Regions from separate parts of the Methylophaga sp. F7 genome, predicted to be linked through region 4. Evidence: riboswitches for the same ligand, from Rfam matches in the RefSeq annotation. Region 4 holds a riboswitch; each other region holds the start of a gene.
What was found. Region 4 has a riboswitch for cyclic di-GMP ahead of AC08OG_RS05490 (VPLPA-CTERM sorting domain-containing protein). Riboswitches for the same ligand answer to the same signal wherever they lie in the genome.

Region 1 (6,279 bases), 1.5 Mb from region 4:
TTCATAGGTTTTGATCAATTCACGCAGATTTGCAGATGTCATGACACGCACTTTTTCACGCATCAGATAAAACTTTTTGGTATCTCTTATCTGGGGCCGTGGTTCAAGATTGGCAGCACGTCCACGGGCATCTGCAATACGGGACACGGTGATTGGGTGAGTTCTGAGAAATTCCGGAATCTGGTCGCCACCGTAGAAGCGACCTGCAATCTGCAACCGCTCAAAAAAACGTGGCATCGCATTTGGGTCAAAGCCTGCATTTACCAGAGTTTGCATGCCCAAATTATCGGCTTCAGCTTCATGTGCCCGACTGTAATCCAGTTGCATTTGCACATTCCCAGCCTGTACCGCCATGATGGCAGCCGAACCTGCACTCGGGTCAGCCACCCCCAATAAAGCCGCAGCAATCATCGCAGCGGTCATCGGAATACTCATGCGTTTAGAACGTTCGAAATTACGCAGAATATGCCGTTGGGTAACGTGCGCTATCTCATGCGCCATGACCGATGCCAGCTCACTTTCTGCTTCACTTGTCAGCATCAGTCCGGTATGAATGCCAATAAAACCGCCTGGCGCGGCAAAAGCGTTAACAGAATTGTCAGGCACCACAAAAAAAGTGAAAGAACGACCGGGATCATCACTATTGGTCACCAGACGATGTCCAAGTGAGTTGATATAACTATTCACTTCCGGGTCATCAACCAGGGTCACTGATTGCTGCAGGCTCCAGTAAAAAGACTGGCCGACCTGATATTCTTCCACAGGCGAAACCAGAGCACCCGCACTGTCCCCCATTTCTGGCAACGCAATATCCAGGTTTGCCTGGGCAATGCCTTGATTGCTCATCAAAAATATAACTGTAGCGATAAGATATTTCATAACGCCTATAGACCTTGGCTCATTAAGACCGGTTCCGCAAAGACAAAAACGCCGCTTGCGTTTATCATGTGAACGGATATTTTAAAGGAAATCAGTATGTCAGATTTTGATACAGAAATTGATACATCAGGTTTAAACTGTCCACTTCCAGTGCTTAAAGCGCGTAAGATGCTCAATGAAATGTCAGCCTCTCAGCGATTGCGACTCATATGTACCGATACTGGCGCGCTAAAAGATATTCCGGCCTTCTGCAAAATGACTGGTAATCCGCTACTCAGTAGTGAAGAAGTCGACGGAAAATTGTATTTCATCATCGAAAAAGGGGCATGACTGCATGGCCAAAAAACTCGCCATAATTGCAAGTAAAGGTACTTTAGATGGTGCATATCCACCATTTCTACTGGCCTCCACAGCAGCGGCGCTAGGGTTTGAAGCCAAAATATTTTTTACCTTTTACGGTTTGCAATTGCTTAAGAAAGATATGTCTCTTAAAGTCTCTCCTTTAGGCAACCCTGCTATGCCCATGCCTGTTCCGGTCCCCAGTATCGTGCAAATTATTCCAGGGCTTGAAGCCTTTGCTACCTGGATGATGCAACGCAAATTGAAAAAGAAAGGTGTTGCCAGTGTTGCTGAATTACGTGAGATTTGTCTGGAGTCAGATGTTGAATTAATTGCCTGCCAAATGACTGTCGATTTGTTTGATTTTAAAAATTCAGATTTTATCGATGGAATCAGTCATGGAGGCGCTGCCACCTTTCTGGAATTTGCCAGCGAAGCCGATATAACTTTATACATCTGAATAACCGTATTCGGTTTGGAATAGGAACAGCTTTATGCAATTTGTCTGGAAGACTTTTTTAAAAGGTTTGGCGACAGCGTTACCCGTCACCCTGACGCTTTATCTTATTTATTGGTTGGCTGTTACAGCAGAGCGTGCATTACGTCCGATAATGATTGCCATTTTACCCTATGATTTTTATTGGCCAGGGCTTGGGTTATTAGCGGCTATAGGGTTGATTTTTGTGATTGGAATTGCCGTTAATGCCTGGCTGGTCAAACGACTGTTTGATATGGGTGAATCCATCCTGGATCGCATTCCGCTGGTGAAATCGATTCATGGTGCATTACGAGATTTCACGCGTTTTTTCTCTCGCGAGAAACAGCAGGAAAGTCTCAGCAATGCTGTTGCTGTCACCATCGGTGGGGTTCAGCTGATTGGCTTTCTGGTGAAGGATAACGTTAGCCATGTTTTAGGCATGGAGGATCAGGAAAATAATCTGGTCGCCATATACCTGCCAATGAGCTATCAAGTTGGTGGCTATACAATTTGCGTTTCACGAGATCAGGTTCGGTCTTTGGAAATGTCGAATGAAGACACGATGCGCTGGATCCTGACCGCAGGACTTTCAGATAGTGAAACAGAAAGCCATCAACCAAAAATCATTGTTGAAAAATAATTTTTCACAAGGCAACTGGTAAAGAATTGTCATTACTTTCTTAGTTGCGCCGTATCCATTACCCAGTGGGATATTTATTCCTTTCCCAACCTCAACTTTCTGAATCTGATAAACCTAATACAAATCGATAAATTTGTTATAGAAAAAATGAAGGTTCTAAAAGTTGATGGGGAGTATGCGAATGACTATCCCGCTATTATTCATTTCCAGTCAAAAATAATCTATTGATTATTATTGGTGTCCCTGACAGGAGTCGAACCTGTGGCCTTCCCCTTAGGAGGGGGACGCTCTATCCATCTGAGCTACAGGGACATCGGCCGCAATTATATCAGTCAAGCTGATCGGCTTCACTTCGAAACAAACCAGTCGTCGGTTGAACGGCAGTTATACAAATAAAAAAGCCGTGATGAAATTAATCATCACGGCTTTCTGAAAGAAATAAAGTTAAGCGACTTTATTTTTTGCTCTTCGACGTAATCCCATGAGTCCAAGTAATGCCGGTGCAAACATGAAAGCGGCGGCAGGGATTGGAACTTCAGAGACTCCGACAACACTATTGTAAGACATGTCCATGTAACGTACTCCAGCTGGGTCGTTATTGTCTCTAAAAGTAATTCCTGCAAAAGCACCCAAGCCTGAGATAGAGTATTTGTTGTACCCTTCCAGCATGCTGATTAGTACTGTGTTGATTAAACTACCACTATTTGAAAATAAATCTGCAGCAACATTGGATCCTGCAACAGAGCTTCCCATCACCCATGAAAAACTGTCGGCATTAAAATCAAACAAAATCGACAATGGGCCCTGAAAACTTGAGGGTGTAAGAAGTGAATTGCCAGAATCACAACCTGTGCAACCTGGATCAAAAGAGACAACTCTTATTGTTCCACTTGGTGTTAGTGATAATGGCCCTATAGGGGAACCTGAAATTGCTGAGCCAGATGCAGTCTGACCTGTGAAAGTTTGTGAGAAACTTGCTCCATCAGCATCAATAAGGGTGGAAGTGGTAGCCCCACTCAAATCAATGTCGACTGTAGCGGCAAAAGCAGAAAAAGAAAATAATGAGAAGATTATCGTAGCTATCATCTTATTCATCGGTGAACTCCTTAAAGTATGCAACCCAGCCCTGATACCTTTACTTAAAAGCACAGCTGTAATTTTCCGTCCAAGGCTCACGCCAAGTTTGGCATAATAAATAGCGTGATTAGATCACTCTTTCGAACTTACACTAAATTTTATTAAAAAGTATTGTACTTTAGTACTAATTAATAAATCTTTGATGTTAATTATTAGAGCTAATAATGTAATCCCAGCCCTATCCTTCTCAATTTGGACAGATAAATGTTTAACGCTCTATCCATCTGAGCTACAGGGACATCGGCCGTAATTATAACAGGGCTATTTTAGACCGACGAATTCTGAAACATTCTATCGGTGGTTGAGAGGCTAATAAATTAAAAAAGCCCCACCTCAAGGGCTTTTTTATTTCATTTAAAACTCTAAACAAATTTTACCAAAATGCTGATTCGTTTCTTGGTACTCAAATGCTTTGACAATATCCTTTAAAGCAAAAGTACGATCAATAATTGGTTTTAGCTGATTAGCCTCGATAGCTTTAATCATCTCCTGCTGATGGACTCTGCTACCAACAAGAACGCCCTGAAGCCTAACCTGTTTCACAAAAGTCTTCACAATATTTATATCGCAAGTCTGTCCAGAAAGAATACCAATTAACGAAATTTGGCCAGCGATACGTACAGCGTTTAGAGATTGCTCCAATGTTTCAGCACCACCAATTTCAACGACGTGGTCAACACCTTTTCCATCATTGAGTTCTCTGGCTAAAAAGCCCCAGTTAGGTTCTTTTTTATAATTGATCACATGATCTGCTCCCAGCTCCTTCAACCTAGTGAGTTTTTGATCACTGGATGAAGTGGCAATCACTTTGGCGCCTGCCATTTTGGCAAACTGTAAAGCGAAGATGGATACACCACCAGTCCCTTGAAGAAGAACGGTATCACCTGATTTGAGCTGATTAAAATCGAACAAAGCCCGCCATGCTGTCAAGGCTGCTGTAGTCAACGTCGCAGATTCTGTATGAGACCAACCTGAGGGTGACTTGGTGAAAGCTTCAGCCTTTGCCGTGACATATTCTCTTGCGTAACCATCTACTCCATCGCCAGGAACAGTTGAGAAACCATCAACGACTGGTTCACCGTTTAACCAAGAAGGGAAAAACGTACTCACAACGCTATCACCGACCTTAAATTCGGTCACGTTTGGTCCCACCTCTATTACTTCACCGGCACCATCAGCCATAGGTATTCTTTTCTCTGATGCAGGCCAGAGCCCCTTGACGACCGCATAATCGTGATAATTAAGCGAGTTAGCATGAAGTCTGACCAGAATTTCGCTGTCACCTGGCGAGATTGTTTCTGTTTCTTCTACGCTAACTTTATCAAAGCCACCACCCGCTTCGACGAAAATTGATTTACCTTTCATGTCTGCTCTCTAGTTTGTCTAAACATACAAACTAACATTCAGGTTACAATAGTCAACCAGTTAACTTTTTGTAACCTACAAATAACTATGAGAGAAAACCACCAGACTTGTTATAAACCCTGCCCAGTTGAGAGGGGAATGAGAATTATCGGTAATAAATGGACAGGCTCCATTTTGTGGCACCTGAAAGATCAGCCCATGCGTTTTAATGAAATTGCGAGACAACTTGCCGGGGCCAGTAAAAAAGTCCTGGCAGAGAGGTTGAAGGCAATGGAAGAAAATAAACTGATCACCAGAGATGTGATCTCAAGCAAACCTGTCGCGGTCCAATACAAAATTGCGGCTAGAGGATTGAATGCCCTGACAATACTTGAAGAACTAAAAAACTGGACCCTTGAAAATGATCTTTAGCTAATCGGCTTGAGTACACTCTATCCATCTGAGCTAAAGGGTCATTGTCGGCAATTATAATCGTCAGGGTTTCAACTATTAGTATTAGGGATTTAGGTATAGCTTTTGAGATTTCCTAATCTGAATTGAAACGTCATTTGCACTAGCGTTAGAGTGTTTGATCACCTGCTTAACGGGTCGGACAAGCATTTGAGCTGAGAATGAATAAACTTTGCGCTGACGCTACCAATATTCTTCGGTATAGAAACATTACTCACTTAAAAAAGAAGCCAGCTCGTCAACATGCGACTGAGTTTCGTTAATCAGTTGACCAATTTGAACCGCTGCTTCATTCGATTTTTTCGAAAGGTTGCGCACTTCATCCGCCACTACCGCAAATCCTCGTCCAGCTTCACCAGCTCTTGCTGCCTCAATGGCTGCATTAAGCGCTAACAGATTAGTTTGATCGGCTACTGCATTTATTGTCTTTACTGTGGCTTGAATTTTACTTAACACATTCGACATAGAAAGATGAGTTTCAGCCACCAGCTTATTTCGAGAAGAGACATTGCTACCAAACACAATGTACTTAGAAATATTGCCGTTTAAATCTGTTATTGCTGAGATTATGCACTCTAAAATTACTTCACCACCTTGATGAGCCAGTTTAATCATCACCGCGGTGGGTTCACCTTTTTCGATCAATTGTTTGCGAGGCTCGTCCAAATGATCTTTCAAATTTCCCAGTAATGACTGCACTTGCACTTCGTCGACAATGTTTAATTGTTCATAAGTAAACTGATTAGCTGAAATGAACTGCCCACTTTGATTAAACTCCATCACCGCCGAATGACTGCTAATAGCATCTTTTTGGTTGATTTGCTCTAAGACCAGACGTTTAATTTCACGGACATCAGAACTCACGCCAACAAACCCAGTATGTTCCCCCTTTTCATTGAAAATTGGGTTCACTGACAACACAATCCAATAGGGCACACCCTCTTTGGTAAAGTTTAAGATCTCTTCATAAAACGGCTCTCGTGCTTTAAGT
Region 2 (6,279 bases), 1.2 Mb from region 4:
CGGCCCAATTATTAACAACGCCGACACCAACATCTCCAACCTTGATGGGAGTATTGTACAATCCTTGGTACTTCACTCTAAGCCCATTGAAACGCAAATTTCACTCTTTAATAAATGCCATTCGTATATGACGGATGACGAAGTCCATCATGTCTTGGATAATCTACCGAAACCATTTTCCGAAATAAAAACTGGGCACAAAACGCCGAAACTACAAAATACTCCCGAGAACCAGGATTTGGTCAGATGGCTTGATTCAAGAAACATTATTTCTTCATGGAGTGAAAGTAAATTGTTGAGTAATAATATAAGAGTCAATCTTTATAGGCGCTGATAAACGGTTTCCAGAAAATCAATGGGGATAACCAATAGGTCAGCCAAATCTATATCGACATAGGGTGCAAACATGCGTCAAATCAAGGGTACAGCGAACTTGATTTTGCGATGTTAAGGACCAAAAGGGTCAGAGTCAATTGAAATCCATCCGGCCATCAGTGATAAAGTCGTCATAAAAAACTAGTATCAACATATAGCTAACCATCGACATATCTAAATTGGCTTGAGGTGCAACCATGGATGAATTAAAACAGAAAATCGCATTATTTATTGATGCTGATAATGCGCCCGCGAGTAAGTTTGAAGATGTTCTGAGCGAGGTCGCAAACTATGGTGTGGTCACTATTCGTAAGGCTTATGGCAATTGGAAGTCGCCAACGCTAAAGGCCTGGGAAGATCTGTTGCATGAATATGCCATTCAACCCATCCAGCAATATGATTTAACCAAGGGGAAAAATGCGTCTGATATCGCATTGGTGATTGATGCAATGGATGTGATGTATACCAAGCAGATTGATGTGATGTGTTTTGTGTCATCGGATTGTGATTTTACGCCGATGGTAACCAGAGCCTTAGCGGAAGGGAAGGTGGTGTTGGGGTTCGGTGAGCGGAAAACACCGTCAGCATTTGTAAACGCCTGCTCTAAGTTTCTGTTTCTGGATCAGGAAAAAGAAAAAACCAAAACAACGGTTAAACCCAAAAACATAAAATCCGATACCAAATTAATACATTTGCTACGGCAGGCCATCGAGGCAACCGAAGACGAAGACGGCTGGGCGGCGCTTGGGCCGGTTGGTTCAAATATCTCAAACAAGACCTCGTTTGATACTCGAAACTATGGCTTTAAAAACCTCAGCAGCCTGTTTAAAGCGATTGATTTATTTGAATTAAAACGTGGCCCAGGTAATTCGTTTTTAGTACGCAATGTTCGCAATAAATAAATGCCATTTGTGGCTATGGCCTGAATAAGACCAGGTTTCTTTTATGTTGTTTTTCCAAAAAATGTTTATGAAATTGATGATCCCAATTGTTCTCTCTCTGGGGTTATGGGGAGTGATATTGCCTTCCCAGGCGGATGAGACCACCGAGTACAAAATCGAGCAGATGAAAGACAATGTGTATCGTTTTTCGGCGGGTCATTATCATTCGATATTTGTGGTAACCGATGCGGGGATTCTCGTCACCGACCCAATTAATGATGCCGCGGCGAGCTATTTGAAAGAGGAATTGGCTAAGCGGTTTACTGTGCCGATTCGCTATCTGGTATACAGCCATAATCACATTGACCATACCATGGGCGGCCATATTCTTGCCGACGGGGATATTCGGGTGGTGGCACATGAATTTGCTGCAGAAGATTTGCAATGGACAAAAGCGCCAACCGCGTTACCGGATATCACGTTTCAGGATGCTATGACCTTGCAATTGGGAGACAGTGAAATCCACCTGCAATATCACGGCCCAAACAATGGTCGTGGCTCAGTCAGTATGCGAGTTATGCCAGCCAATGTGCTCTTTGTGGTGGATTGGATTGTGCTTGGCCGGATGCCTTATCAGAATCTTTTAGGCTATGACATTCATGGCATGATTCATTCCACCCGGGAAGTGCTGGCGGCTGAACCGTTTGATTTATTTATCGGTGGACATGCTGATACCGGCACGCGCGAGGATGTGGAGCATTATCTTGGTTATCTGGAAGCGCTTTATGCAGCTGTGCGTGAGGGCATGCTGGCGGGGAAAACGCTTGAAACGCTTCAGGCTGAAATTCGCTTACCGGAATATGCGCATTTACGGATGTATGATGAATGGCTGCCAATGAATATTGCCGGTGTTTATCAAACCCTGGTGGAGCAATCCTACTTTAATTTTCGACCGGATCTGAACGTTGAATTCTAGATCAGGAATATCTGAGTAAACATTACGAACTAAGGAACGTAACGAAATCAAAAGAGTAGGATGGCCACCACCCGTTATTTCATTTCTTTCACGGCAAGCCAGCATCAATTTTTATACTTTCTTTGAGATTAACACTCTGCATATTTTTAAGCTGTCATTGCCTTTTTACGGCGTAAACCTAAGAAGCCTAATAATGCCGGGCCAAATAAGAATAATGACGCTGGAACAGGCACTTCACTCACCGATTGACTGATTTCTAAATTGGCAAAGGTATCACCAAACACCACATCAAAATTAAAGCCCATGAGGGATGGATAAATGATGCTATCAAAGCTGCCTACAATGCTGGCAAACGTTAAGAACTGAAATGTTCCTACTTGCACATTATCACCAATAAACTCAAAGGTTAGTAAACCGGCCAGAGAAGCCTCATGTGAAATATTAAAGATATCTGAACTGGTTTCATTAAACTCCACCACCATTGAACCTAATTCACCTTGAGTGTAATTGCCATTAATGGTCATCGTACCAATCGAGTTACCTGCATTTATGCTGGCATGGTTGTCAGAACTGGTGCCATTCACCGTTACATTGCTGTTAATGATGCCTGTACCAGATAAACTACCGCCGTTGATATTGACACTGGTTTGAGTGATGACGCCGTTATTTATGGTTTGCCCAGCGGTTTGGGTGTAATTACCCACTGAACTGCCATTACCTCTTATGGTTGCTTTTTCATTGTTAATAAACACGCCCGTATTAATAATCTCGTTCATATTCTCAAGAGTACTATTATTGGTCATGACGCCATTATTGGTCACGGTGTCATTAATTGCATTGGAGAATACGTATTTATTCGTAAAGGAACCATTATTAATCAACTTACCGGCATTAGTGAAGCGACCCTCATTGTTCATCGTGCCATCATTAATTAAAGTGGAATCGATATAGTTATTGAATCTACCCGCACTGGTATTAGTTAAGGTTCCCGTATTGGTCAGGGTTGCTCCTCTATAACTTGATAAAACACCTCTATTCGTGAGGGTATCTTGATTGGTTAACTGCCCGTAATTAGTCAATGTGCCTGAATTGTTAAACTCAGCCTGATTATCAATGAAGCCATCATTTTTCAAGCTACCGCCGTTGTTGTATATATAACCGGTGTTGGTGATGTGACCGCTTGCTGCATTATTTAAACCACTGACATGAGTAGTCAGACTGCCTGTATTTAACAGCACCCCATCATTTTTTAAATCACTGAATTTACCGTAAAAGGTACCATTATTTATAAAAGTGCCTTCGTTTGCTAAAACAGGATCTTTAACAAATGGCTGACCAATAACGGATAACTCATTATCATTTTGAAATTGTGTGCCCGTCACAATGGTTGTGGTGGCATCATCATTAATCGTTAAAGGTGATGTATTGACTCCAATTAAAACACTATCGGCACTTGCCGCAGTACTTAAAACGATTGATGAAATAAAAAATGTGCTGAATACAGAACGTTTTAAAGATTGAGTTTGCATGTTCAAAGTCTCTTAAATCTATGCAACTCAGCCACCTTAACAACATCATCAAGGTCTGTAGCTTTCCGTCCTTAGTTCACACCAAGTTTGGCAATAATAAAATGGGCTATAGTCCAACCCAACCGAAATATGATGATATAGAGACGGATGACATGGCACTATCCGATTTTCGCAAAGAGATAAATTAATCATTTATCGAGAAAACGGATAATCTTTATTAATTTTTTTGGATTAGAATCAGTCGGTTTTTATAAACCTAAGCCTGAATGATTAAAGGGGAGATTATGTTTACTTTTCGTTGCCTGCTTATATGACATTACAAGTCTGATATTCGATATCGGCCACATAAAGCCGTATCAATCACAACTAAAAAGTAATGATTTTAATTAAAGGCTCGATGTAATGTGGTGGAAGGCAACTCGCCAAATAATTGCAGATAATCCTTGGAAAAACGACCTAGATGCCAAAAATGCCAATCACTGGCTAACTGCGTGACTGTCACACCGATATCAGCTGGTTTTAGAAGTTGTGCACGAACCCGGTTTAACCTTAATCGATACAAGTACGCATTGGGTGTGATTCCCATTATTTTTTTAAAGTTATATTGCAGGTTACGCTGGCTGATATGTAAATCTTTACAAATATCGATAATGGACGGACAAGTATGTCTCTCCAGGTTGGCGTGCATATAGTCTATTGCCTGCCTTACTGATTTAGCCGCCCGACGCCGAGACAGTACATCGGATGATTGTTCATCAAACACTAAAGATGAATCGAGAGAGAGCAAGACATATTCCATTACTGATAAATTAATATTTTTCTGCTGCTCACGCAGACTATCATCCGAACTCAGTGCCGAAAGCTGATATAGATAATCAGTAAAATCCTCTAGGGGTTGTCGGTTAATACCATCAAATACCAAAATATGGTCTGTCGGCATTTCCCAATATTTTGGGTTAATGACTCTTGCTGCTTCAATTAATTTAGACTGTTCGAATCTAAAATAGACCGTTTCAACACCGCTCGCTGCCTGAATATCGACTTCAACATTTGAAGGCAGAAAAAATAATGAATTATCGAAAGCATCGTACTCAGAGACCCGTACCTGATTTGCAATGCGTGCAAAAGAAACCGTACAGAAGTCCCGCTCAATAATGGCACGTTTGTGTATGACCTGATTTTGTTGTTCAAACACAACTCTGACATCATCATTACCCACTTCACGATAATGCCCACGGAAATTCCCCGCGGATAATTGCATTATCTCAATGGGTAACCAGTCTTGTGCCATCTGCTGTTCATAAGCATCGAACAAAGGCTGATCACGATAGACGGTGTGGTGTGTTGACGTCATTTTTATTGCATCAGCAAAGATATGAGAATGACCATGACAGTAAAACCATAAAATAATCAGTGAAAATGACTATACCTTATTCATTAACGTATTGGCATCTAAACAAAAATGAGCTTACTGGCTTGGTATTTGTTATCAAACAAACAAGCCCAATAGTTACCTACGGAGTCTTTTGAATACTATCTACATAAGGTTTTCGTACCTTGTCTCTATAAGCTTCAACTGCAATAAAGTTTTAAAATAAACGTATGACTTGATATTTTGTTTGTGAAACATGTATCCGACAACTTGGTATTTTAGGAAAAATCTTATGCAACAAAATCGTGTGGATCCGTTAACCAATGGTGCGACGGCAGTTATTACCCATCAGGTTGCCAAGGATAAACATCCCGAATACGAAGCATGGTTAAATGAAATTGCTCCACATTGTAAAAGCTCGCCGGGGCATCTGGATCTGAACGTGATTCGGCCAATCGCAGGATTGACTGAAACGTATACGATTATTATTCGCTTTGATAACCAATCACATTTACGGGGCTGGATGGAATCGGCCAAACGCAGTGAGCTGATAGCCCAAGTTTCACCATTACTGGTGAAAGGCGATGATTTTTATATTAACAGCGGGCTGGATTTCTGGTTTACCCCTGAGCAGGCGAATACCAAAATTCCTATTCGTTGGAAACAGGCTTTGGTCACCTGGTCAGCTATCTATCCGCTGGTACTGATGTTGCCATTTTTGTTGCCACCCATTCACAGGTTGGGACTGCCTGATAATCATTATCTCGACACCTTGATCATTACCGGTATTGCGGTTTTGCTAATGGTGTATGTGGTGATGCCGCGCTACACCAAATTAATTCACGCATGGCTGTTTCGAGGTTGTTAGGTTTAGAAAAAGGATCTTGAGATCAAGAGGCTTCAAATGCTGGCTATTTTTCATTACCCCATCGGTACTATGAAATGACTTTAGAACGGAAGATTGCTGGGCTTTTTAAGCTTGATGATGACAACTGGATGAGGCACTCAAACCCCATTAGTGTTTGGACCCGATACTCTGTGCTTCCTGTTATCGTTCTCGCGTTCTGGAGTAGAGAGTGGATAGGCTGGTGGTGTTTGGTGCCAGGGCTGGCATCGCTTCTCTGGTTATTTTTCAATCCAATTCTT
Region 3 (6,279 bases), on a different replicon from region 4:
AACACGATCTTCTGGCCAATCGACTCCAGTTTTTGCCTTGTCATTCCATTTATCGATGAGGTGTAGTCATATCTGCTGTATGAATCATTCTCAGGCAAAGATGACACTGTAAATAAAACCCCATCTGGCAGGACATCCATATCATTGAGCAGATCCAAACACTCCCACGATTTTAGGGCGCGCTGGAACTTACTGGCAAACATGGCTGGTTCCAATATACCTTTCAGCTCAATAAACTTTTTTCGCCACAGCTCTTTTAAAACTGTTTCGATTTTTCCGCTCTGAACTGCCTGATCTATCAGAACATCTCTGTCCGGCATCCGCACATCAAATTGCAACTCATCAAGATGGATAATGTTACCAGGGCGTTCACGATATGAATGCTCCTCCCCCCAGATACTATCGACTGGCAATCCTTGATAAAACAAATGACTCACCTTCGTGCCATAGTCCCTGTAATAATTACCGGGCTTGCCAATGATCGAGTCATCGTCAAACTCGGACATTGCACAGAAACCAATCGGCGTTTCGGTAAAATTCAGTTCAGCTTTATCAAGGCTATATGGCCGTTCCAATTCAGTGCCGTCATAAAAGACCGGAATTGAAAACCCTTTGGCCAGACGCTTTAATAAAAGCTCAATCCGGCTGGCATTGTTTTCATCGCTGATTTCGTAGCCATACAGTGCGATTCTGGTACCTGATGTCACATCGCTCTGAAACACAGATATTTCAAGACCATTCAAAATGTCCTGTGTATATGCTTCAAAGCCATAGCCATTCGATTCCACTCGCAGCCGATCACAGTAGTAAAGCATTGAGAAGCTGCCCATACCGAAGGCACCTTCTTTCTGAATTACTTCTTCTGACCAGCCTGAACCTGCCAAAGTCAGAAAATCAGCTAAATCACGAATTCCCTGGCCATCATCAACAATGAGCAGCGCGTCTTCATCCAAATACGAAAACTCTACTTTGCTTGCACCTGCCCGGCGGGCATTTTGCATCGCTTCAGAGAGTACGCAGCCAGGTGAAGTAAACGCATTTTTCAGCTTGCTGATAATGCTTTCATTGGTTTGCACTTTGATTACTTGGTTTTGCATGATGGATCTCCTAAATACAAATAAAAAAGGGAGATCCACCAACCCCTTTGAGGGAATGATAAATCCCCCAGAGGGTGAAACCTGCCTTAACTGCGTACAGCAAAGACGTTGAGGCCGGTTTTGGTGAGTCCGGCTGACTCTTCAAGACAACAAATTTGTTGCCAAGAATCTGGTATTCCGAAACACCTGGTTAGATGTTTTGGAATACCCCCTTCTTAAAGAAGGGAGTATTTAGAACCAATCAGTGATTAGCTCCTCTTATCTCGGCCTGTCCGAGTTGTCTGGCGTTCATACGAAACAACATACCATCGGGCTGTCTGTTGACATACCAGCCACGACGACTACCGGCAGGTCTATCTAACCGATAATCAGTTCCACCATACTGAACAACCATTCCGGCTTCATAGCTACGTTTAGCCTTCTGTCGCTTGCTTTTGTGATAAGCCACTACTCGCTTACGCCATTGGCCATCATAACTATCCGGGTTTGGCTCACTGGCTTCTTTCAAAAATGAAATCGGACAGTTCACTTCGACCGGGCCACACGAAGCAGTCAGGTCCTTATAGCCCCAACCATCCTCACGGCCACTTTGCATCATATCAAGACCAATCCAGATTTCTCCGGTCGTTTTCAGTTTGGCCAAGTACCAGTGGTTGTTACCCACTACACTGGACTTTAAGAGTTCTTGATTTTCGCCAAAGCGATATGAATCAGTAAGATACTCGACCAATTGTTTTTTTGATCGCCATTGCGTTGAATAGCTCCATCCCATGACTGCTTCTCCAATAATAAAAAAAGGGGAGGCACCCGTCCCCCATAAGGGAAGGTTACTTCCCCTATGGGTTTTTGAGATTCCAAACAGCGTACTGCTTGGACATTGAGGCCGGTTTTAAATAAGTCCGGCTGACTTATCAAATAGATAGTTTTTGGCTATCTACTGGATATCTATTCCGAAACGTACTCTGTGAATACGCTTTGGAATACCCCTGTTGCCAGGGGTAATGTTCTACCAGTCGTGCTGGTCTAACTCTGGGATGGCCTCGGCATCTGAATCCAGTTCAATCATTTCAAAATTATTGTTAAATGCGAACTCAATAACTTTGCAGAGTGAAGGACTGTAATCTCCTCGGAGGTTTCCTGCCAAATCGTTCATATACAGCTTAATAAAGAAGCCGGATTCACGCTCCATCACCATATTGGTCTGAAACGCTGCAATGCGTAATGCATTGATATCGGCCTGCTCAATATGAGAAGTACTTAAAGCGATCACTGGATAGGTTTCCACATTGATTTCCTTGGGATCGACACCTCATACGGAAGAGCCGATCTCCGTGTGGGTTTGGAAAGCCAATGATGTATGGCTAATATAATAGACAAAAAAAGCAGGCAAAAGCCCTTTTTAGCCCCTTTCGTGTTGTTGCCCAGTGTAACTCATTTATTTGAGTAAACCCAACAGACTTCAATTAGTGCATTCAATTAACAAACAATTACTTTCAAATGATCTCATAAGGGTGATTGTGCTATCCAAAGATGAAGCTTTAGCAGAAAGCATCATTAAGATACTTAAATACAGGGATATTTTTAAACCGTTAAATCAATCTACTCATCAAACAGATGATTTCTAAATTAATGATCTGCCATGTGTTAAATACACGATTATCTACGAACACTTCTGAAACGTTCTGGCGTATAGGTAAGGCTAGCCGCCTCTTCTAACGATAAATGCTGTATGGTAATTAAATTGGCATTTACATGCCTAGTCATCTCAACCAATATATTGAAATTTTCTTAACTATGATCAGGAGACAAGAGTCTCACCGGTCAAAGCAGTAATCGAATCCCATTTGCTGCGATTTCAATGATGTTTATCTTTGTTTCATTTACAGCTTTTATTCTCAGAGCCCATTTATAGGTAATAATGTCTTTAACAGCAATTTCGATATTGAGTTTCTGCTCACCAGAAGCTATATAGCCAATTAAACTGCTTCCAAATATTTCCGACTCAAAATCTAACTCTGGAAAAATATCTATCTTGATACATCCCATAACGCAAACTCCATAATGTTAGGAATGAAGCAATTGATTCTGACCCTTTTGGTTTTTGAACTCTGGTACTTTTGATATTGTTTTTCGTTAATAAAAAGTCATCCGGTATTAACCGGATGACACTTATTCAATTAAAAATAAAGCTTAATGTTTTAGTTTTTTGCCATTTTACGACGTAGACCTAAAAAACCAAGCAAGGCTGGTGCGAATAAAAACAATGCTGCTGGTACTGGCAATTCTGAGGGCAGTGCTGCAATGCTCAAATCAAATGAACCAGCCGCACCCGGCATAGGATTAAAAAATGCTGTTTGTCCAGCAAATAACATTCTCGTGAAGGTCAAGCTTGATGATGTTATGGCGAAAGATTCCACTGGAGTAATCATTCCACTGATAGGTTGAGAAAAAGTAACTCTGCCAGGAGTCGCAGGTAAGTTATTAAACGAGAAGTCAAATTTCACCAATGTGTCAACATCACTAGTCACACCAGTGGTGAGAAGAAAAGCGCCTACAAAAGCACTGTAAGTTGCAGCGACCGATACGTTATTACTACCGTTATTGGTAATAGTGTAGGGAGAGGTTACTGTTGGCGTTACGTTAATTGATGCCGCATTAGCTGAAATGCTGAACATTAGTGCAGTAATAAAAAAGAGTGTTTTTTCATAGCATAAGTCCTTAACATTAAGAAAAAAGAAAATGGTGCAATGCAACCCGGCTATCTTTCTTTACTTTAAAGACCCGAAGCTTTCCGTCCTCATTTCACAACGAGTTTGGCGTCTGGTTCAAGTAGAATTTCAAAATTACTTCAATTAAGGACACCATGACATGCTTTTTACGTCTAATCAAACTGTACTTTGGTACAATATAACGCATCTTAATTTTTAGTATAAATTCCTGTTGTTTTTTGTAATAAAGAAGCGAAATCGGGGCAACTATCGTGATAAGTTTTATTTCATATAATCATTTTTTCAATTAGACAAAAGCTTATCGCTAGAAAGTGGTTACGTTAAGGTAAGACATCCTCAATTGGTCTCACCTCCATATCTCAAAGGCCGCTTTCATCAAACACGAATTGCTGAAGCATCTGTCAGAGTGGCCAGCCGAACAGATTGGGTTGCATAGTTTAGTGGTAAGGTTGAAGACATCACCAAATGATTGCTTAGACCTACAAATCAAAACGCATATTGGTGATGTTCACCCCTCTCTACTTGATGTCGAACACTTTTGTGAGCGAATGGTCATCAGCTCGATTGACCGTGCCTGGCGTCGGCTTTCTAAATTACTCACCTCATCCAACTGAAAGATAATAAAGCCCCAGCAAACTCTTCGGAATGGAAAGCCAAACCGGACCACAGAAACCTGGGCGTTAATTCGAGATAATGCGCCGGCAAACGATATCGTCAAAGTTCGTAACCCGCGTGTCAGTCGTTTAGTGACAGTGATTGTATGAACAATAAAATGAAGATGAAAAGATTAATGAATAAAATCATATTATCGCTATTCGCTGGGTTACTCATCTTGGTCTAAGCACTGGCAGATCCAGAATCATTTGAACAAGCAAGAGCTGAGCTTCGTGATCATGTTTATCATGACCAGAATCGTAATGGATCATTAGGAACACTCTATTGTAGCTGTGACTTGGACTGCCGAGGTCGACCACGTGGTGCTGTTGACGCCAAAAGTGTGGGTACCAAGTCAGAAAACAGAAGCTTCGTGTTGAACGCAATGAGTTCGAGCACATATTAAGTAGACTTAGCAACATGCTATCTATTCATAATTAGCTGCTTTAGTTGAAAATATGAATACATAACACTTTCTGAATTTCTATAGCTCAAGATCTTTCAGCCAATACATTTCTCTCGCCTTAGTATTAGCGAATTATAGTGCCTTAGTTTTGTTTATAGATCCGGAGACCCCGAGCATAAGATCTCATACACTATTCAAAATCATCACAAACTTTGTGTTTGTTACATAAAAACAGTGACAGACTCTCACAGACCCAGCAGAGAACTTTTAATTTTGCTAATCTTTTGGGAACTAAGTTATTATGTTGTTAACTAAGACATCAGAATCCATTAATAAAATTAACGAATGTCAGTAAAATTAATTATCAACATGCTCATCTTTATGATTGTGATGCAATCAGGCATAGTTGCGGCTGACATTCATACATATGATTCCAAGACATCACAAGAACATCAGCTTGTTCTTGATGATTCCAATGCAATTCAACAAGCGAACAATGCGTCTTCGCATGATGCACAAAGTACTGGCGATTGTGATTTTTGTATGCATTGTCAGTGTTCACATTTTATCGCCATCTTTAATATTGATGGAATTAATGTTGCTGCTATTCCATACAATTATTTCAACCTCCACCCTAGATCGCCAAAACCTGACTTTACAGTCAGTATGTACCGCCCTCCGAGATCTTGAACTGCTGATGTTTTTGCGGACTTAACGTAAGTCCGTTGTTTGCAGTTAAACAGGATCTAATTTCATGAAAATACACTTTGATCGCACTACAAATGTGCGTGCGCCTGCTATCCGTGCATTGCTTTGTTCGATGCTGGTTGCCTTTTCTGTCTCACCGGTTATTGCCGATAACATTCAACAAACGAAAACGTTGAGTTTAAACGAGGCCATGCAACAAACACTGGCGCAACATCCGGCATTACAGGTTTTTCCAATTCGACAGCAACAACTTGAAGCCCAGAAAAAAACGGCCAATCTCAAACCGGCATATGTTGTTGGTGCTGAGATTGAAAATTTCGCTGGCACTAGAGAACTAAGCGGTATCAAGTCACTGGAAACCACGGTCACTCTCTCCTCTGTCGTTGAACTGGGTGATAAAAGATTGTCCCGTGTTGAACTGGTGGAACAACAAAGTGATGTTGTCCGTGTTGATCGCAAAATAAAAGCGTTGGACTTGCTAGGTCAGGTAACACGACAATTTATTAAAGTGCTCAATAGCCAGGAGCGTGTAAAGCTAGCCGAGACGGGGCTGGAACTGGCGCAAACAACATTAACAGAAGTTAATAAACGTGTAGGTGCTGCCGTCGCGGCTGAAGCAGATTTGGGCCGCGCCGAAGCTTCTGTTAATCAGGCTGAACTGATATTGGCTGCCGAAAAACGTCAG
Region 4 (6,279 bases):
GGGGCGGCTCGATCAGGGTAAAGTTCTCGCCCTTGTTCTCTGTTTCGAGTGTTTGTGCCAGTTCTGCTTCTAATTGCTTGGCTCGTAGTTCTTGATATTTAGCCAGTTTATTTTCACGGTCACGGGTCAGATCCTGATAAGCGCGTTGCACCTGATTGGTCTGGTAAACACGGTTTTCATATTCCGCCAGTTTCTCACGTAAGTCTGTCTGCCTTTCTCGTAAACGGCCAATCTCTCTTTCTGTTGCATCGATTTTGGCGCTGACTTCTATATATACTGGGTTAGTTGAACCACTAGCGGTTTGTGCTTCAGCATTGGTATCATCTTCAGGCAGATCCGACAATCGTTGTTCCAGACGGGTAATTTCTGCTTCTGCTGATTTTACATCAGGGTGCTCTGCAGCATAACGCTGTTTAAGTGTTTGCAAATTACTTCTTGCAGAACTCAATTGCATTTCAACTTCTTCACGAGGAGATGCATTGACACCTAATTCTGCCTCAAGTGCATCTATTTCCCGTTTTACGCGTTGTAAGTCAGGATGATTAGCCGAATATTTACTTTGCATCGAACGGTATTGAGCACGCAGCTCTTGTAAAGCGGCCATCAGTGCGGAGGGTTGACCTGCAGCATTACCGGTTGTACCCGTGGCTTGCTTGGGAATCATCGAAAGTTGTAATCCCATTGTGGTCATTTGATCGCTTTGCACCATGATTTGGTTTTGTATTGACGAAATTTCTTCCTGTATGTTCTGAACCGTGGTCAGGTTGTAATCAAGCATATCGGGAAGGCTATCACTGTATTGATCACGAAATTCTGCAATTTCTTTCTCTGTTTGCTGAATTTCTTTCTGCATTCTGTCACCTTCCAGTTTCAAAAACTGGGTGGTGTCCTCGGCACGATCGGTTCTGGCTTTAGCATTCTCATTTAGGAACTCGGTAACCAGCTCATTGGCTACCTGTTGTGCCTTTTGTGGTGACTGATCCATAAACGATACTGTAAAGGCAATGCTAGCTCTTTTAGCCCGGCCACTGGCGGGGTCGGTGACATTTGCCTGAATAATATCCACGCTGACATTGTTTTTAAATAACTCTACAATCGGCGCAGTAATGGGAGAGCTTTTTCTTTGCTCTGGATAAAGATTATGTTTTTCAACAATCTGCATAATCCGATTGGTAGTAAGAAGTCGTTGTTTGATAACTTCAATACGCTGATCTGCATAACTGGTTACGGTGGTGCGTATCAAATCTTGTGGAATTTCCTGAGATTCAATGAGAATTAGACCTTCAGATTTAAAGCTTTCTGGAAGTGAGTATGTGAATACTACTGTGCCAATCATCAGAATTATTGCTGGAATTACAATCCAGTATTTACGTCTCCACAGGATATCCAAATAATCCCGTAGGCTTTTGACTTCTTCTTCCATTATGTACTCTTAAAGTTATCGCGAAAAACGCAAGCCATCCCAATCGTAGTTTACCGTGAGGAAAACCATATTACTGTCGACTTTGTCACCAGTTGTATTAAAGCCACCAAAACTGGTGCCTTTTTGTTGGCGATACTGATACCCCATCTTCAGGGCAAGGTTTCTCTGGAGTTGCCAGTTGAGCGATGGCGAGAAAGTAAGATATTCTCTCTCTGTGTTACTTAGCTCATCAACAGACTGCGTTTCCTGGTAGGTGGTGTTAACAGATAACGACAACGTTTCTGCAATATTTCTGATCCAAGTAAAGGATAGCCGGTCAGTTTCATTGACCACCCCTTCACCAGAAGGATTAAGTGAACGAGACAACGAAGATGTTAACGTATTCAGTTCGCCAAGATAATTAGCAGTAAAATTAAATAATGATCCCGCACTACGGTCAGTTTGGCTTGGCCCACCAAAAAGTGATTGTGTTTCACTATCTGTTGTACGATACCCCACCTGTCCTGAAAACGACCAGCGTTCACTCATCATGTAAGTACTAGTGACACTAAAATTGTAACTGTCATATTCTGATTCAATAAACTCTGATTCAGATTCATACTGTGAATATGTCAGTGCCAGGCCGCCAGTCAAACGTTCTGACAAATTTCTGCGCCATCCACCTGTGAATGACATAGTTTCAGTATCACTGAAGCGGCTTGTATCGTACGTACTTTCATTATAACTAAAACTGGTATAGGCAAAATCACGTTCAGTAAATTGATATTGATAACTTGGTGCCAATGATTTTGATGTTACCGTTGCATTAGACGCAAAATCACCGGTATCTTCATCAGCGATTGCACGTTGTGCTCTTTCAGAATAGCCAGCATTCAATCCGTAATTGCTTCGTTCTGTATTGTAGCTGCCAGCTATATTTGCAAAAGGATCTTGCCGATCCAGCTCTGACAAGCTGGCAAAACGTTCTAACCGATAGCCAACATCCATACTGATAGACGCATTTTCAACGGCTCTTGATAGTAACAATGTGGGTGTAAGCTTGGTAACAAAACTACCTTCTTCCTCTTCACGCAACTCAACATTATCATCGTAATTAAATGTTGGAGAAAAGTCGGCCCCAATAATGTATTCGGCCGCTTTGGCAACATTGACTTGGAACAAGGTTAAAGCCAAAATCGTTGTGATAACGTTTATTTTCATGCTGGCTCCATTATGGTGTCGATAATTATTATTCCTCATTATGGAATAATAATGACATCACCGCTTTCAAGCAGCACGTTAGACTCAAGTGATTTGCCTTGTTTAATGTTTGCGTAATAGACAGGTATGATTTGCTGTTTCATTCCATCTCTACGCAAAATGATAATGTCATTTTCTTTTGCATAGGTTGTCAGCCCACCTGCCAAACTTAAAGCCTGCATTGCGTCAAGCGGTTGGCTCATACCGAATGATCCTGGAGTGAGCACTTTACCAAGGATATGAATAGTATTACCTGAAACCTGATTGACCGTAACGTTAACGACTGGGTCCGAGATATATTCCGAAAGTTTTTCTTTAAGCTCAGTTTCTACATCAACGACGGTTTTATCTTTCGCGTTTATTTGGCCAGCTAAGGGAAACGAAATAGTGCCATCGGGAAGAATAACGACTTCTTTCTGCAAAGCATCTTCATTCCACACTGAAATGCTTAACATGTCACCTGCATTAAGCGTATAGGGTTCTGAAGCATGAACAACTGTTCCAATCGAAAGTGCCGCTAATAGCAACACTGTATTTACCAATTTATTCATTATTCTTCTCCATGTTTATAAATTACATTCGCTTCGGATGATAACACGTTATTTAAGCATAAAAAAAGGGAGCATTTCTGCTCCCTTATTTTAACTGGATATTATTGTTGAATTAATCAGTTTTACGCTTTTGATTTAGCACGTAAACGCAGTCCCAATAGGCCGAATAAGGCAGGTGCGAAGAGAAAAAGCGCTGCTGGAATAGGCACAGCCGATACTGAAACATCATATTTCAGCTCATCAGAAGAAGCACTAAAGATATCCAAACCATAGTTTATACCAGTCATAAGCGTGGCGGTAAATGAGTAATCTGAGATGAGATTAAACTGATCAATAACAGCACCACCCATCTCAAATAACGATACGGTAGCTGAACTTAGATTTGCTTCTGGATTAAATGACCATACAATTTTAACGGGTGTATTTTGATCTGTAGATAGATCAAAAAATGATGACCAGTTGGTGTTTGGCTCATCTACCGTTCCGTGACCTAATACAACATCGTTGTTATTTAAGCTAACTTCTTGCGTAGCACCTGATGATCCGGCGGTGGTCAAATTTAAGGTTGCTGCATTTGCACTAATTGAGAAAAATAACGTCATAAAGAAAAGCATCGCTTTTTTCATAAGTCGCTCCTTTAAGGGGTTTGATTTATAGATTAAGTTAAGCAATGCAACCCGGCGATCTTACAGGGTAAGACCCGTGGCTTTCCGCCCCCGCCTCACAACAGGTTTGGCTATTGATAGGAAAGAAGAAATCCTTTCCATTGTGAAAACTTCCCAGCTTTTTAAGGAAGTTAATTTAACCGTAACGTTTTTTATTCAGTTTGTACAGAGTCTTTTCTGACAAAAAATATATAAAAAAGGGAGCTTCAAGCTCCCTTTTTATTTCTCCTAACCGTTTCAGCCTGCAGTCATCTTGGCTCTACGACGCAATCCAATCAATCCTAATAAGGCGGGAGCGAATAAAAATAATGCGGCTGGTACAGGCACTTCTGATAATGAGGTAACTGACACATCATATTTTAATGCATGTGATGTAGCATCTAAAATATCCAAACCGTAAGTTTTACCTGCTGACAATATGGCCGAAAAAGTAAAATCGCCCGTTATATCGTACGTTTCTGTAAAACTACCATCTAATGCAAAAATTGCTACAGTAGCAGAAACCAGATTTCTCACTGGGTTAAATGACCATTCAACATCAACCGCAGTATTTGTATCTGCTGTGACGTTAAACATTGAACTCCAATTTGATTTGGAGCTTTCAACAACACCACCACCTAAAACAACATTGTTATTATTTAAGGTGACTTGCTGTTGGGAGGCCCCATTTGAGCCCTCAGCTGTTAAATTAAGAGTTGCTGAGTTTGCACCAGCAGAGAATAAAAAGGCTATACATAATAGCATCGCTTTTTTCATAGCAATTTCCTTCTAAGTGAAAAAATAAGCAATGCAGCCCGGCCATCTTTAGTCAATTAAAGATCCGTAGCTTTCCGACCCTGCCTCATGACAAGTTTGGCTTTATATTGAAGATAGAAACAGAATTGTTTCTATAATTGAGACTTTCTTAGATTCGTGAAAGTTCAGTTACAGACTAACAGTTTTTGTGGATTTTTCAAATCAGGTAGGTAAATCGCAGATGCAAAACTTTAGAGTCTTTTGATGATATTGAGCCCCACAAAGAAAAGGGAGCCGAAGCCCCCTTTCCTTGAACCAACAATATTGTTAACTCATTTGTTACTATGCAGCAGCTGTTTTCAGTGCTTTACGACGTAAACCGAAGAAGCCCATCAATGCTGGAGCAAATAACCATAATGCAGCTGGAACTGGTACTGCAGAAATTGACAGGTCGTATTTCAGTACATCTGATGTGGCATTAAAAATATCAACACCAAAGAATGAACCCGCTGTCAAAATAGCAGTAAAGATAAAATCACCAGTGATGTTAAAAATAGTTGGCGCACCAACATAACCACCACCAGGGCCAGTCAACAGACCAAAGGCCAATTGAGCATTATTCAAGCTGTTTGTTGGGTTAAATGACCATTCAACTTTTACTGGTGTATCAACATCAGTAGAAACATCAAACAATGATTCCCAAACTCCTGAATTAGCAACAGTACCACCAGCAAGAACTGTACTGTTGTTATTCAGATCAATACTTTGAGTAGCACCTGAAGAACCAACTGTTGATAAAGTCAGTGTAGCGGCATTAGCACCAACTGAGAACAATAAAGCTATACATAATAGCATCGCATTTTTCATAGTAATTTCCTTTATATTGAAAAATTAAGCAATGCAACCCGGCCATCTTCAAAACCCAGCCAGAAGATCCGTGGCTTTCCGACCTTACCTCACGGTAAGTTTGGCAACAAAAACAGAAACAGAAACAACATTGTCTCTGAACTTTTTATCTCCAAGAAATATCTCGGTGATGATTAAACACTACTACTTCATTTGCATGATTGAAATTGTACTATGGTACTAGTGACAAATTTATTGCAAAAAAATTATATATTTCAGGCTGATTATAGCTGATTTTCTTTTTCTCACAATATCCATATTTAATGAACTTTATAACAATATTCTATTGGTTGTCCCACTTCATGCTGTGAATAATAGCTAACTGAATCAAGTACATAACTGCAAAAAAAGGGAGCCGAAGCTCCCTTTTCTTAAAACTAACAATATTGTTAACTCATTTGGTGTTATGCAACCACTGTTTTCCGTGCTTGACGGCGTATACCGAAGAAGCCTAACAGTGCTGGTGCAAACAACCACAATGCAGCTGGTACTGGTACTGCAGAGATTGACAGGTCATATTTCAAAATACCTGAAGTGGCATTAAGAATATCTACTGCAAAATATGAACCTGCAGTCAAAATGGCAGTAAAGATAAAGTCACCAGTGATATTAAAAATAGTTGGAAAACCAACATAATTACCACCAGGGCCAGAAACCAGACCAAAAGCCAATTGAGCTGAATCCAAGCTTGTTGAAGGATTAAATGACCACTCAACTCTTACAGGAGTATCAACATCAGTTGTAACATCAAACAATGATT

Region 1: linked by a shared signal. The riboswitch ahead of AC08OG_RS13260 (hypothetical protein) and the one ahead of AC08OG_RS05490 (VPLPA-CTERM sorting domain-containing protein) in region 4 are both predicted to bind cyclic di-GMP.
Region 2: linked by a shared signal. The riboswitch ahead of AC08OG_RS11140 (hypothetical protein) and the one ahead of AC08OG_RS05490 (VPLPA-CTERM sorting domain-containing protein) in region 4 are both predicted to bind cyclic di-GMP.
Region 3: linked by a shared signal. The riboswitch ahead of AC08OG_RS16105 (hypothetical protein) and the one ahead of AC08OG_RS05490 (VPLPA-CTERM sorting domain-containing protein) in region 4 are both predicted to bind cyclic di-GMP.

The regions. Positions count from the first base shown of each region.
Region 1 covers NZ_CM166511.1:2,632,085-2,638,363, forward strand. Annotated here, with positions in the region: gene AC08OG_RS13235 (beta-barrel assembly-enhancing protease) at 1-879, opposite strand, end outside; gene AC08OG_RS13240 (sulfurtransferase TusA family protein) at 976-1,209, shown strand; gene dsrE2 (sulfur carrier protein DsrE2) at 1,214-1,678, shown strand; gene AC08OG_RS13250 (DUF502 domain-containing protein) at 1,713-2,336, shown strand; tRNA gene AC08OG_RS13255 (tRNA-Arg) at 2,572-2,648, opposite strand; gene AC08OG_RS13260 (hypothetical protein) at 2,781-3,431, opposite strand; cyclic di-GMP riboswitch class I at 3,448-3,534, opposite strand; gene AC08OG_RS13265 (zinc-dependent alcohol dehydrogenase family protein) at 3,828-4,838, opposite strand; gene AC08OG_RS13270 (winged helix-turn-helix transcriptional regulator) at 4,977-5,249, shown strand; partial or broken gene AC08OG_RS13275 (PAS domain-containing protein) at 5,571-6,279, opposite strand, start outside.
Region 2 covers NZ_CM166511.1:2,224,324-2,230,602, reverse strand. Annotated here, with positions in the region: gene AC08OG_RS11155 (YobI family P-loop NTPase) at 1-334, shown strand, start outside; gene AC08OG_RS11150 (NYN domain-containing protein) at 573-1,277, shown strand; gene AC08OG_RS11145 (MBL fold metallo-hydrolase) at 1,345-2,232, shown strand; gene AC08OG_RS11140 (hypothetical protein) at 2,379-3,761, opposite strand; cyclic di-GMP riboswitch class I at 3,780-3,863, opposite strand; gene AC08OG_RS11135 (helix-turn-helix domain-containing protein) at 4,144-5,115, opposite strand; gene AC08OG_RS11130 (antibiotic biosynthesis monooxygenase) at 5,426-6,001, shown strand; gene AC08OG_RS11125 (DUF6653 family protein) at 6,076-6,279, shown strand, end outside.
Region 3 covers NZ_JBWPVL010000002.1:164,823-171,101, reverse strand. Annotated here, with positions in the region: gene AC08OG_RS16125 (hypothetical protein) at 1-1,097, opposite strand, end outside; gene AC08OG_RS16120 (hypothetical protein) at 1,339-1,869, opposite strand; gene AC08OG_RS16115 (DUF5983 family protein) at 2,104-2,382, opposite strand; gene AC08OG_RS16110 (hypothetical protein) at 2,919-3,143, opposite strand; gene AC08OG_RS16105 (hypothetical protein) at 3,296-3,850, opposite strand; cyclic di-GMP riboswitch class I at 3,843-3,925, opposite strand; gene AC08OG_RS16100 (hypothetical protein) at 5,232-5,576, shown strand; gene AC08OG_RS16095 (TolC family protein) at 5,641-6,279, shown strand, end outside.
Region 4 covers NZ_CM166511.1:1,067,478-1,073,756, reverse strand. Annotated here, with positions in the region: gene AC08OG_RS05510 (GumC family protein) at 1-1,423, opposite strand, end outside; gene AC08OG_RS05505 (hypothetical protein) at 1,439-2,623, opposite strand; gene AC08OG_RS05500 (polysaccharide biosynthesis/export family protein) at 2,662-3,213, opposite strand; gene AC08OG_RS05495 (hypothetical protein) at 3,336-3,839, opposite strand; cyclic di-GMP riboswitch class I at 3,882-3,960, opposite strand; gene AC08OG_RS05490 (VPLPA-CTERM sorting domain-containing protein) at 4,116-4,634, opposite strand; cyclic di-GMP riboswitch class I at 4,664-4,745, opposite strand; gene AC08OG_RS05485 (hypothetical protein) at 4,956-5,480, opposite strand; cyclic di-GMP riboswitch class I at 5,510-5,595, opposite strand; gene AC08OG_RS05480 (hypothetical protein) at 5,924-6,279, opposite strand, start outside.